Linked DNA regions of Spinactinospora alkalitolerans. The protein of the gene in region 1 interacts with the protein of each later gene in a pairwise test. Links are inferred from orthologs where the notes say so. Each region holds a gene or a part of one and is shown on either strand. Other genes may lie near its edges.

Evidence for each region. The genes of interacting proteins can lie anywhere in the genome.
Region 2: the proteins of secA (region 1) and secG interact in binary tests that used the Escherichia coli proteins (3 or more experiments, as listed by UniProt). The link is inferred for Spinactinospora alkalitolerans from one-to-one orthologs.

The regions. Positions count from the first base shown.
Region 1 is NZ_JACCCC010000001.1:5,274,251-5,280,689, forward strand. The notes cover bases 1,770-5,239. They hold secA (preprotein translocase subunit SecA), read right to left. Parts: upstream 4,853-5,239; coding sequence 1,970-4,852; downstream 1,770-1,969. Other genes in these bases: HDA32_RS23540 (TIGR03619 family F420-dependent LLM class oxidoreductase), read left to right, coding at 1,770-1,786; HDA32_RS23550 (hypothetical protein), read left to right, coding at 5,074-5,239. In the rest of the region: HDA32_RS23535 (PTS transporter subunit EIIC), read left to right, coding at 1-720; more of HDA32_RS23540, read left to right, coding at 848-1,769; more of HDA32_RS23550, read left to right, coding at 5,240-5,421; hpf (ribosome hibernation-promoting factor, HPF/YfiA family), read right to left, coding at 5,612-6,289. UniProt on the Escherichia coli protein: Required for protein export, interacts with the SecYEG preprotein conducting channel.
Region 2 is NZ_JACCCC010000001.1:1,938,022-1,943,102, reverse strand. What follows is about bases 1,397-4,284. They hold secG (preprotein translocase subunit SecG), read right to left. Parts: upstream 3,015-4,284; coding sequence 2,778-3,014; downstream 1,397-2,777. Other genes in these bases: HDA32_RS08620 (phosphoglycerate kinase), read right to left, coding at 4,118-4,284; tpiA (triose-phosphate isomerase), read right to left, coding at 3,325-4,110; HDA32_RS08635 (RNA polymerase-binding protein RbpA), read right to left, coding at 2,286-2,657; HDA32_RS08640 (IclR family transcriptional regulator), read left to right, coding at 1,413-2,174. Outside these bases: HDA32_RS08650 (alpha/beta hydrolase), read right to left, coding at 1-264; HDA32_RS08645 (ring-cleaving dioxygenase), read right to left, coding at 261-1,217; more of HDA32_RS08620, read right to left, coding at 4,285-5,081. UniProt on the Escherichia coli protein: Subunit of the protein translocation channel SecYEG. Overexpression of some hybrid proteins has been thought to jam the protein secretion apparatus resulting in cell death; while this may be true it also results in FtsH-mediated degradation of SecY.

The DNA.
Region 1 (6,439 bases):
TACGGCGTGGTCAACCGGCTACTGCTGCCGTTCGGCCTGCACCACATCGTCAACTCCGTCGTCTGGTTCGTCTTCGGCAGCTACGAAGGGGCCGACGGCACCGTCGTCCAGGGCGAGATCAACCGCTACCTCGCCGGCGACCCGACCGCCGGCGGCTTCCTCTCCGGATTCTTCCCGGTGCTGATGTTCGGCCTGCCCGCCGCCGCACTGGCGATATGGCGCGCCGCGCATCCGAGCCAGCGCGCGGCGGTCGGCGGCATCATGATCTCCGCCGCGCTCACCGCTTTCGTCACCGGCATCACCGAGCCGATCGAGTTCGCGTTCATCTTCGTCGCTCCGGTGCTGTTCGCCGTGCACGTCGTGCTGACCGGCATCTCGATGGCGATCCTGAACGCGCTGGACGCGCACCTCGGCTTCAGCTTCTCCGCCGGCCTGATCGACCTACTGCTCAACTCCTTCAAGTCGAACACGACCGGACTCCCGGTGATCCTCGGATTGGGCGCCGTCTACTTCGTCATCTACTACCTGGTCTTCTACTTCGCGATCACGAAGCTCAACCTGCCCACGCCGGGCCGCGAGCCGGTCGAGGAGCAGGCCTCGGTCGCGGCGAACCCCGACGCCGCCGCCTCCGTCACCGGTCCGGCGGGCGGCCCGGTGCAGGACGACCAGGCGACCGGCGCGGCCGACCGCGGGGAGGGCCGGCGCGGATCCTCCTCCTGACCTGAAGAGGCACACGGCGAGGGCGGGGCTCCACGAGGGTCCCGCCCTCGCCGCGTCACGCGGTCTCCCCCGGCTCTCCCCTCCCCCTTGCGACCGGAGCGGACGCCGGTGCCGTAGGTTCGGTGCCATGAAGATCGGATTCGGGGCGCCCGTGGCGGGCGCGTGGGCGACGCCGCAGAACCTCGCGGGGTTCGCCGAGCGGGCGGAGGAACTGGGCTACGACTCGCTGTGGACCTTCCAGCGGCTGCTGGCTCCCGCCGACAACGACATCGCTCCGGTCTACCGGAGCGTGCTGGACCCGCTGCTGGCGCTGACCTACGCCGCGGCGCGCACCTCGCGGATCCGGCTCGGCGTCGCGCTGGTGAACCTTCCGTTCATCTCACCGACCTACCTGGCCAAGCAGGCGGCCACGCTGGACGTGCTCAGCGCCGGGCGGCTCGACCTGGGGCTCGGGATCGGCTGGGCGCCGATCGAGTTCGCCGCCACCGGAGCGAAGCGGGAGCGGCGCGGCGCGCGGGCGGAGGAGTACCTGAAGGTGCTGCACACCCTCTGGAACGACGAGGTCAGCGCGTTCGACGGCGAGTTCTACACGGTTCCGCCCGGCCGCATGGCCCCCAAGCCCGTCCAGCCCGGCGGCCCGCCGGTGCTGCTGGGCGGGGTGGCGCGCCCGGCGCTGGAGCGGGCCGGCCGCGCGTCGGCCGGCTGGATGAGCCGCAGCGCGACCGACCTGGCCTCGATCGCCGAGGACATCGCGGTGGTGCGCGCGTCGGCGGAGCGGGCCGGCCGGGATCCCGATGCGGTGCGCGTGGTCGTGCGCGGCGTGCTGCGCGTGGACGAGACCGGTGCGGGCACGGCGGGACCCGACGGGCGGCGGTTGCGGCTGTCCGGGTCCTACGAGCAGATCCGCGCGGACGTCGCCCGGCTGGCCGAGCAGGGCGTGACCGAGCTCTACTACGACCTCAACTGGGACCCGCTGGTGGGCCACCCGGACGTGTCCGCCGCCGCCGCGACGCAGCGGGCCGAAGAGATCCTGGAGGCGCTGGCGCCGGAGACCCGCCGATCTTGACCTTGGGTTTCAACCTCGGCCCCCTGGGGCCGGGGGCGGCGTGCACCGTCGCCCAACCACCGCGGATCCCGCCTTCGGCTGAGGTTTCAAAACCCCCGATGGTCGCGGTTGGAACTCACGGTCGAGATCGGCGAGGCAGGGCCCCGCCGACGGCGGCGGGGTCCTGCCTCGTGCGTCAAGCCGTCAGGCGCGGTTCTTCGGGTCGCCGTGGCAGCGCTTGAACTTCTTGCCGGAGCCGCACGGGCACGGCGCGTTGCGCGGCGTGTTGGCGTAGTCGTCGTCGGTGGACTCGGTGTGGCGTTCCACACCGCCGGTCTCGTCGGGCGCCGAGTACTGCAGCCGGCTCGGGCGGTCGGCGCCGAAGCCCTGGACCACGACGTCGGGGGTCTCGTCCTCGGACTTGCCCTCGGCCTTGGCCGAGGCCTTCTCCTCGGCCTCCTCCGTGGTCTCGGCCTCCTCGGCCGCCGGCTGCTCGGCGGCCCGCGGCTCCTCCTCGGCCGTGGTGACCACGGGGGCCGCCGTCGCGGTGGCCGCCGCGCCGGAGGCGGTGACCGTGCCCGGCTTGTCCTTCACCTGGACGTCGACGTTGAACAGGAAGCCGACCGACTCCTCCTTGATGCCCTCCAGCATCTCCTGGAACATGTCGTAGCCCTCCCGCTGGTACTCGATCAGCGGGTTGCGCTGCGCCATGGCGCGCAGGCCGATGCCCTCCTGGAGGTAGTCCATCTCGTAGAGGTGCTCGCGCCACTTGCGGTCCATGACCTGCAGGATGACGCGGCGCTCGACCTCGCGCATGGTCTCGGCGCCCAGCTCCTCCTCGCGGCGCTCGTAGGCGGCATGGGCGTCCTCGCGGACCCGGTGGCCGATGAGCTCGGGGGTGAGCGAGCTCAGCTCACCGCCGTTCTCCTCGATGAGCTCGTCGGCGGTGAAGTCGATCGGGTAGACCTGCTTGAACGCCTTCCACAGCTTGTCGAGGTCCCAGTCCTCCGGGTCGCCCTCGGCCGTGGCCACCCGGACGTAGGAGTCGAGGACGTCGTCGATCATCGACTCGACCTGCTCCTTGAGGTCGGCCCCCTCCAGCACCTTGCCGCGCTCGGCGTAGATGACCTTGCGCTGCCGGTTGAGGACCTCGTCGTACTTCAGGACGTTCTTGCGGATCTCGAAGTTCTGCTGCTCGACCTGGCCCTGGGCGGACTGGATGGCCTTGCTGACCACGCCCGACTCGATGGGCTGGTCCTCGGGGATGTTCAGCCGCTCCATGATGATCTCGACCCGGGCGCTGTTGAACAGCCGCATCAGGTCGTCCTCCAGCGACAGGTAGAAGCGCGAGCGGCCGGGGTCGCCCTGGCGGCCGGAGCGGCCGCGTAGCTGGTTGTCGATCCGGCGCGACTCGTGCCGCTCGGTGCCCAGCACGTAGAGCCCGCCGACCTCGACGACCTCCTCGTGCTCGTTCTCGAACGCCTTCTGGGCCTTCTCCAGGGCCTCGGGCCAGGCCGCCTCGTACTCCTCGGGGGTCTCCAGCGGGGACAGGCCGCGGGCGTGCAGCTCCTCGTCGGCGATGAAGTCGGGGTTGCCGCCGAGCATGATGTCGGTGCCGCGGCCGGCCATGTTGGTGGCGACCGTGACGCCCTTGAGCTTGCCCGCGCGCGCCACGATCGACGCCTCACGCGCGTGGTTCTTGGCGTTGAGCACCTCGTGGTCGACGCCGCGCTGCTTGAGCAGCTTGGAGAGCAGCTCGGACTTCTCGACGCTGGTCGTGCCGACGAGCACCGGCTGGCCGGCCTCGTAGCACTCGGCGATGTCGTCGACGACGGCGAGGAACTTGGCGTCCTCGTTCTTGTAGACGACGTCGCGCTCGTCGTCGCGGATCATCGGCTTGTTGGTGGGGATGGGCACCACGCCGATGCCGTAGGTCTGGTTGAACTCCGCCGCCTCGGTGGTGGCGGTACCGGTCATGCCGGACAGCTTCTCGTAGAGCCGGAAGTAGTTCTGCAGGGTGACCTTGGCGAGCGTCTGGTTCTCGTCCTTGATCCGCACCTTCTCCTTGGCCTCGATGGCCTGGTGCATGCCCTCGTTGTAGCGGCGGCCGCGCAGGACGCGCCCGGTGAACTCGTCCACGATGAGCACCTCGCCGTCCTTGACGATGTACTCCTTGTCGCGGCGGTAGAGCTCCTTGGCCTTCAGCGAGTTGTTGAGGAAGCTGATCAGCGGGGTGTTGACCGACTCGTAGAGGTTCTCGATGCCGAGCCAGTCCTCGACCTTCTCCACGCCGGACTCGGTGATGCCGACCGTGCGCTTCTTCTCGTCGACCTCGTAGTCGGTCTCGCGGCGCAGCCGCGGCGCGATCTTGGCGAACTCGGAGTACCAGCGGGAGTTCTGCTCGGCCGGGCCGCTGATGATGAGCGGGGTCCTGGCCTCGTCGATGAGGATGGAGTCGACCTCGTCGACGATCGCGAAGTTGTGCTCGCGCTGTACGCGGTCCTTGCTCGACAGCGCCATGTTGTCGCGCAGGTAGTCGAAGCCGAACTCGTTGTTGGTGCCGTGGGTGACGTCGGCCTGGTAGGCCTTGCGGCGGTCGGCCGCGGACATGTCGGGCACGATGACCCCGACCTCGAGGCCGAGGAACCGGTAGATGCGGCCCATGTTCTCGGCGTCGCGGCGGGCCAGGTAGTCGTTGACGGTGACCACGTGGACGCCCTGCCCGGCGAGCGCGTTGAGGTAGACGGCGAGCGCCGCGGTGAGCGTCTTGCCCTCACCGGTCTTCATCTCGGCGATGTTGCCGAAGTGCAGCGCCGCACCGCCCATGAGCTGCACGTCGAAGGGGCGCTGACCCAGCGTCCGCTTGGCGGCCTCGCGCACGGTGGCGAACGCCTCGGGGAGCAGGTCCTCCAGCGTTTCTCCGTCTTCGAGCCGCTGCTTGTACTCGTCGGTGAGTTCGCGCAGCTCGGCGTCGCTCAGATCGACGAAATCATCCTCGATCGAGTTGATCTGGTCCTTGAGCCTCTTGAGCTTGCGCAGGATCTTTCCCTCGCCCGCGCGCAGGACCTTGTCGAGTATGCCTGGCACTTCTAATGCGCTCCTCGCCGAATCGTGGCCCGCATCCGGAGGACGGAACGGATCCTTCGCCCCCAGCATTCCATGGTAGGCGAGCTTATTGCCTCATCGGCCCCGCGCGGGCATCCCGAAGCCCACGGCGCGGCCCTCATCAGGGTTTATCCGGTTCCAGGCGGGTTATCCACCGTCATAAGGGTTCCCGATCGGAGTCCGTGGTATCTGGGGGTACCGCTATGGCGCACAATAGCAACCGCAGCCGCTACATCCGCGGTTACCAGATCGAGGGCGGGGCCTGGGCCCCGACCAACAACCACCGGGGCCGCCAGGCGTCGTGGGTCGCCGTCGCGTTCCTGCTCGTCGGCTTCGTGCTGGCCGGCCTCTCCCTGGCCCTGGGGCCCGCGTGGTGGCTCCTGGGCGTCGGCGTGGCGGCCATGGTCATCGGCGGGATCCTGTGCGCGGTGTCCGACATCTTCACCGACGTGGTCCTGGACGATCCGCGCTACGACTCCGAGGAGCCGCACTCCACGCCGCTGCACAAGATCAAGCGGCGCGACCGGGAGATCCAGGGGGAGGGCGTCTGACGGCGGGCACGGACGAGCCCGGCGTCCCGGCGAAGAACGGCCGGTCCGCGTCCGCGGACCCTTTCGCGGGCGGCGTAGCCGACGGCCGCCATGCGCGAGCGGGACCGGGGGGCGCCGCGTCCTCGGCGCGCCGCGCCCGGCGCTTCACCGGACGCGGCGCGCCGACGGCCTTTCGAAGACGGGCCTCACTTTATTCCATGAGGCGCAGGACCCCGTAGTTGAAGCCCTTCCTGCGGTAGACGACGCTCGGCGCGTCGCGCTCCTCGTCGCGGAAGAGGTAGAAATCGTGGCCCACGAGTTCCATTTCCATAAGGGCCTGGTCAATGGTCATCGGTTTGGCGTAGTGGAATTTCTCCCGAACGATAACGGGGGCACCGCCCTGGGTGTCGAGTTCCACGACCTCGTCGGCGAACGCGCTGTCGACGGCCGCGCCGTCGATCTCGTCGGGGTCTTCCGCCGGGGAGGGAACGGGAGCCGGTCGGGTCACCTCGCCGAGCGGCGCCCCGGTGGAGTTCGCGAGTTCGGCGGTCGCCGCAGCCACCGAGACCGGGGCTCGGTTGCCCTTGTGCACCTTGCGCCGGTCGGCGGCCTTGCGCAGTCGCGCCTCGATGCGGTCGAGAGCCAGGTCGAGCGCGGTGTAGCGGTCGTCAGCGGAAGCCTCGCCCCGGATCACCGGGCCGTTGGTGTGGATGGTCAGTTCAACCCGCTCACGCTGATCCGCCAGCTTCGGGTTTCGCTCTTTGGACACCTCCACATCGACGCTCATGCCCTTCTGCTCCCACTTGGAGAGTTTGGCCAGCTTGGTTTCGGCGTGCCGCCGGAACTTGTCGCTGACGCCGGTGCGCCGACCCTTGACGATGATGTCCACAAGACCCCCTTCATCGCTTGGCCGTCTCTGCCGACGGCCAGGCTTGCTGTTGCTGTGCCCGCTCCTGCTTGAACGGTGGGCGTCGGTTCGCCTCCTCCTCTCCCGCCGCCGTCTGCGGCCCATGGCCCGCAGACGGCGGCGCCGGCTGAT
Region 2 (5,081 bases), 3.3 Mb from region 1 along the record:
CTCCACGAATCCGGCGAGTTCGTGGGTGCGGGCGATGACGTCGTCGACGTCGAAGACACCTTCGCGCAGCCGCCGGAACCAGCGGTTGGCGCCGTTCTCGCTCACCTTCCCGCGCGGCGACAGCAGCGCGGCGCCCGGCGCGAGCGCCCGGCCGAGGCCGAGCAGGTCGTGCTCGTCGGCGCCGGTGCCGTGCAGCAGGAGCAGGGTGGGCCCGCCCTGCGCGGCGGCCGGGTGGAACACGTGCTCGAAGCCGAGGCCGCTCACGCGTCGTCCCCCGGTTTCACGGCGGGCAGGGCGCGCTCGATCTGGGCCCGGTCGGGCTCCAGCCACGGCGGCAGCTTCAGGCTGCGGCCGAGCTGCAGCAGCGGCTCGTCGTAGTCGAAGCCGGGGCCGTCGGTGGCGATCTCCAGCAGCACCCCGCCGGGCTCGCGGAAGTAGATCGAGGTGAAGTAGGAGCGGTCGCGGATCTCGGTGACCCCGACGCCGTCGTCGAGCAGGCTCTGCCGCCAGTCGACCTGGGCCTGGGCGTCCGGGGCGCGGTAGGCGACGTGGTGGACGGTGCCGGCCGCCACGTGCCCGAGCGGTGCGCGCGGGTCGGCGAGCACGTCGACCACCGTGCCCACGGCGCTCCCGGCGTCGGCGGTGTGGAAGCGGTAGCGGCCGTTCTGCTCGGCCGCGAGCGTGAATCCGAGCCGGCCGGCCAGCATGTCGGCGGTGCGCTCGTGGTCGTGCTCGGTGAGCGTGACCGCGCGGACGCCGCGGATGGCGTGCTCGACCGGGATCCGACCGCCGTCCCACGGGTCGGTGTCGTGGTGGTCGGTGCTGGCGACCAGTTCGATCACCAGTCCGTCGGGGTCGCGCAGGCTGAGCACGTCCTCCTCGATCCGCTCGGCCGGCCGGGTGGCCTCGACTCCCAGTGAGGCCAGGTGCCCCTGCCACCAGCCGAGTGAGCCCTCGGGAACCGAGAACGACGTGGTCGTCGCCTGCCCGGCGCCCAGGCGGCCCTTGGGTGCGCCGGGCCAGGGGAAGAACGTCATGATGGTGCCGGGGTTGCCCGCCCGGTCGCCGTAGTAGAGGTGGTAGGTCTCCGGGGCGTCGAAGTTGACGGTCTTCTTGACCAGCCGCATCCCCAGTGCGTTGAGGTAGAAGTCGGCGTTGGCCTGCGGATCGCTGGCGACGGCCGTTACGTGGTGGATTCCCGCGGGGCGCACGCTCATGGTCACTCCTTCAGCCGGTTCGGTCTCCACGGTAGCAAACAGTTGAAAATTGAACTATGTTCCCGCGCCGGTGCTCCGTCCCCGTCTTCCCGCGCACGGGGCGACCACGGAGCGCGCGGGCCGAGCGCACCGCGGGAGGCGGAGGCATCCGGAAGCGGGGAGGCCGGCGCGCGTTCCAGCGGCGAGAATCGACCCATGAGCCATGTTCCCGCCGCAACGCGCGCCCTGCGGCTGCTGCGCTTCCTCGCGGCGCAGGCCGGGCCGGTCTCGGCCACCGCCATCGCGCGGGGCCTGGGACTGCCGCGCTCCAGCGCCTACCAACTGCTGGAGGCCATGGCCGAGGAGGGGTTCGTCACCCACCTGCCCGAAGAGCGGCGGTGGGGGCTGGGGGTGGCCGCGTTCGAGATCGGATCGGCCTATCTGCGCCACGGTCCGCTGGAGCGGCTGGCCCGGCCGCTGCTCACCCGGCTCGCCGAGGAGACCGGCGCGACCGCGCACCTGGGCGTGCTGCACGGCTGCGACACCCTCTACCTGCTGAAGGAGCAGCCCCGCCACGCGCCCGTGCTGATCACCGGCGTGGGCGTGCGGCTGCCGGCGCACCTGACCGCGTCCGGCCGCGCCATGCTCGCCCGCCTGCCGCGCGCGCAGGTGCGGGCGCTCTTCCCCGGGACCGAACCGTTCGTCAGCCGCACCGGACGCGGCCCGGCCTCCCCTCGGGAGCTGCGGGACCTGCTCGCCGACGAGCGCCGGCGCGGCTGGTCGAGCGAGGACCAGCAGGTGGCGGAGGGGTTCGCCTCGGTGGCCGCCGCGGCCTTCGACCACACCGGGAGCCCTGCGGCGGCGATCGGCCTGACCGTCCCCAGCGCCCGGCCGGTCACGCCCGCCGCGCTGGCCGCGCGCGCCCGCGACGCCGCGGCCGAACTCACCCGCAGGCTGGGCGGTCGGGCGCCGGCCTGACGCCGACGCTCCGGACGCTCGAAGGACCGGGCCCGCCCCGAAGGAGCGCCCGGAAAAACGAGATGCCCCGCCGTCGGGCGGGGCATCGCCGTCGTGGTCGCCGGGTCCGGCTCAGTTGGCGTTGGCCCTCATCGCGGCGTCGATGGCCGCGCGGTCGGCCCGCAGCTTGGCCAGGGCCTCATCCAGGATGGCCTGGCCGTCGGCGTCGCTGCGCCGCTCCTTCACGTAGGCCAGGTGGGTCTTGTAGGGCTCGGTGCGCGGAGGGGCCGGCGGGTTCTCGGGGTCCTTGCCCGCGGGGAAGCCGCAGCGCGGGCAGTCCCACTCCTCGGGCACCTGAGCCTCGTGCGAGAAACTCGGCACGACCTCGTGCTTGTTGGCACAGTAGAACGGGACTCGAATCCGCGGCGCGGACTCGCCGCGCTCGGCCTCGCCCATCGGGCCGGCACCGACGCGGCTGCCACGGATGGCACTGCCACTACCCACGAAAAACTCCTTCGCAAGGACATACCCCGGTGAGGGGAAACCTGGTATGCGCTCCGCACGGCGGCAGGGTGCCGGGCGCTGGTGCCCGGACCGTAACGGGCACGAGGGGGTACTGGGGGGTTAGGCTCCCCGGTTGAGCAGCAGACCCAGGGCGACGACGCAGACGATCCACAGCGAAGCGGTGATGATCGTCAGGCGGTCGAGATTGCGCTCCACCACCGACGAGCCGCCCAGGGAGGAGGTGACGCCGCCGCCGAACAGGTCGGACAGGCCACCGCCCTTGCCCTTGTGGAGCAGCACCAGCAGGATCATCAGCACGCTGAAGATCATCAGGACAACGGACAGACCGAGGATCACGTGCTCACCCGTAACTCGACCCCAACGAGGGGGAATTGACGATCTAGGGTTCCTCCGCGGTCGCACCGCCCGAGGCGGTCGGCGGCCCGGCGGATGAGGAACCGGGGACAATACTGAATTTTACCGCGTGACTTGCGCATCGCGGACCGGTTCGACGAAGAACCTTGCGCGCAGTGTAGCGCGCGTTACCCTTCTGTACCGCCATGCGGGCGGCCGGATCGCGCCGTTTCGGGGACGAAGGGCCCTTCCCCGGGCATTCGGACCCGCACGCGGAGCAACGGCGCGGGCCCGAATGAATCGGCGCGGGAGGTCAGGACTGCTCGCGGAAGCGGACCAGCTTGACGAACTCGTCGGCCTTGAGGCTCGCACCGCCCACCAGGGCGCCGTCGACGTCGCTCTTGGCCATGATGCCGGCGATGTTGTCGCTCTTGACCGAGCCGCCGTAGAGGATCCGCGTCTCGCGCGAGGCCTCCGGCGAGTACAGCTCGCCCAGGCGCACGCGCAGCGCCGCGCACACCTCCTGGGCGTCGTCGGGGGTGGCGACCTCGCCGGTGCCGATGGCCCAGACCGGCTCGTAGGCGATGACCAGGCGGCGGGCCTGCTCCTCGGTGACGCCCTTGAGCGCGCCGTCGAGCTGGGCGACGGTGTGGGCCACCTGGTCGCCGGCCTTGCGCACCTCCAGCCCCTCCCCCAGGCACAGGAGCGGGGTGATGTCGTTGGCGAAGGCCGCCTTGACCTTGGCGTTGACGACCGCGTCGTCCTCGTTGTGGTGCTCGCGGCGCTCGGAGTGCCCGGCCAGCACGTAGGAGCAGCCGAGCTTGGCCAGCATCGGCCCCGAGACCTCGCCGGTGTAGGCGCCCTTCTCGTGCTGGGAGATGTCCTGGGCGCCGTAGCCGATCTTGAGCTTGTCACCGTCGACGAGGGTCTGCACGCTGCGCAGGCTCGTGAACGGCGGCAGGACCACGACCTCGGCGGCGTCGAAGTCGGCGCCGTTGAGCGAGAACGCCATTTTCTGGACCAGCGCGATGGCCTCGAAGTGGTTGTTGTGCAGCTTCCAGTTGCCCGCGATCAGCGGCTTGCGCTTGGCGTTTGCCATGATTGCCCTACTCTTCCAGTGCCGCGATGCCGGGGAGGGTCTTGCCTTCGAGGTACTCCAGGCTGGCGCCGCCGCCGGTGGAGATGTGTCCGAACGCCTTCTCGTCGAAGCCGAGCGCCCGCACGGCCGCGGCGGAGTCGCCCCCGCCCACCACGGTGAAGGCCCCGGAGTCGATCAGGCCCTGGGCGACGGCCCTGGTGCCGCCGGCGAACGGCGCCATCTCGAACACGCCCATCGGGCCGTTCCAGAACACGGTCCTGGCGTCGGCCAGCTTGGCGGCGAACAGCTCGGCCGAACGCGGGCCGATGTCCAGGCCCATCCGGTCGGCGGGGATGGCGCCGGCCTCGACCACGTCGTGCGCGGCGTCGGCGGAGAAGGAGTCGGCCGCGACGACGTCGACCGGCAGCACGAACTCCACGCCGTGCTCCTCGGCGCGGCGCAGGTAGTCGTTGACCGTGTCGATCTGGTCGCGCTCCAGCAGGCTGGAGCCCACCTCGTAGCCCTTGGCGGCGAGGAAGGTGAACACCATGCCGCCGCCGATGAGGATGCGGTCGGCGGTGGTGAGCAGATTGTCGATGACGCCGAGCTTGTCGGAGACCTTGGAGCCGCCCAGCACCACCGCATAGGGGCGCTCGGGGGACTCGGTGAGCCGACGCAGCACGTCGACCTCGGTGAAGACCAGGCCGCCCGCCGCGTGCGGCAGGCGCCGGGGCAGGTCGAAGACGCTGGCGTGCTTGCGGTGCACGGCACCGAAGCCGTCGCCGACGTAGAGGTCGGCGAGCCCGGCGAGGCGGTCGGCGAACTCGGCGCGCTCGGCGTCGTCCTTGCTGGTCTCCCCCGGCTCGAAGCGCAGGTTCTCCACCAGCGCGACCTCGCCGTCGGCCAGTTCGGCGCTCACCGCGCGGGCGGACTCGCCGGCGGTGTCGGTGGCGAAGCGCACCGGGGCGCCGAGCAGCTCGCCCAGCCGGACC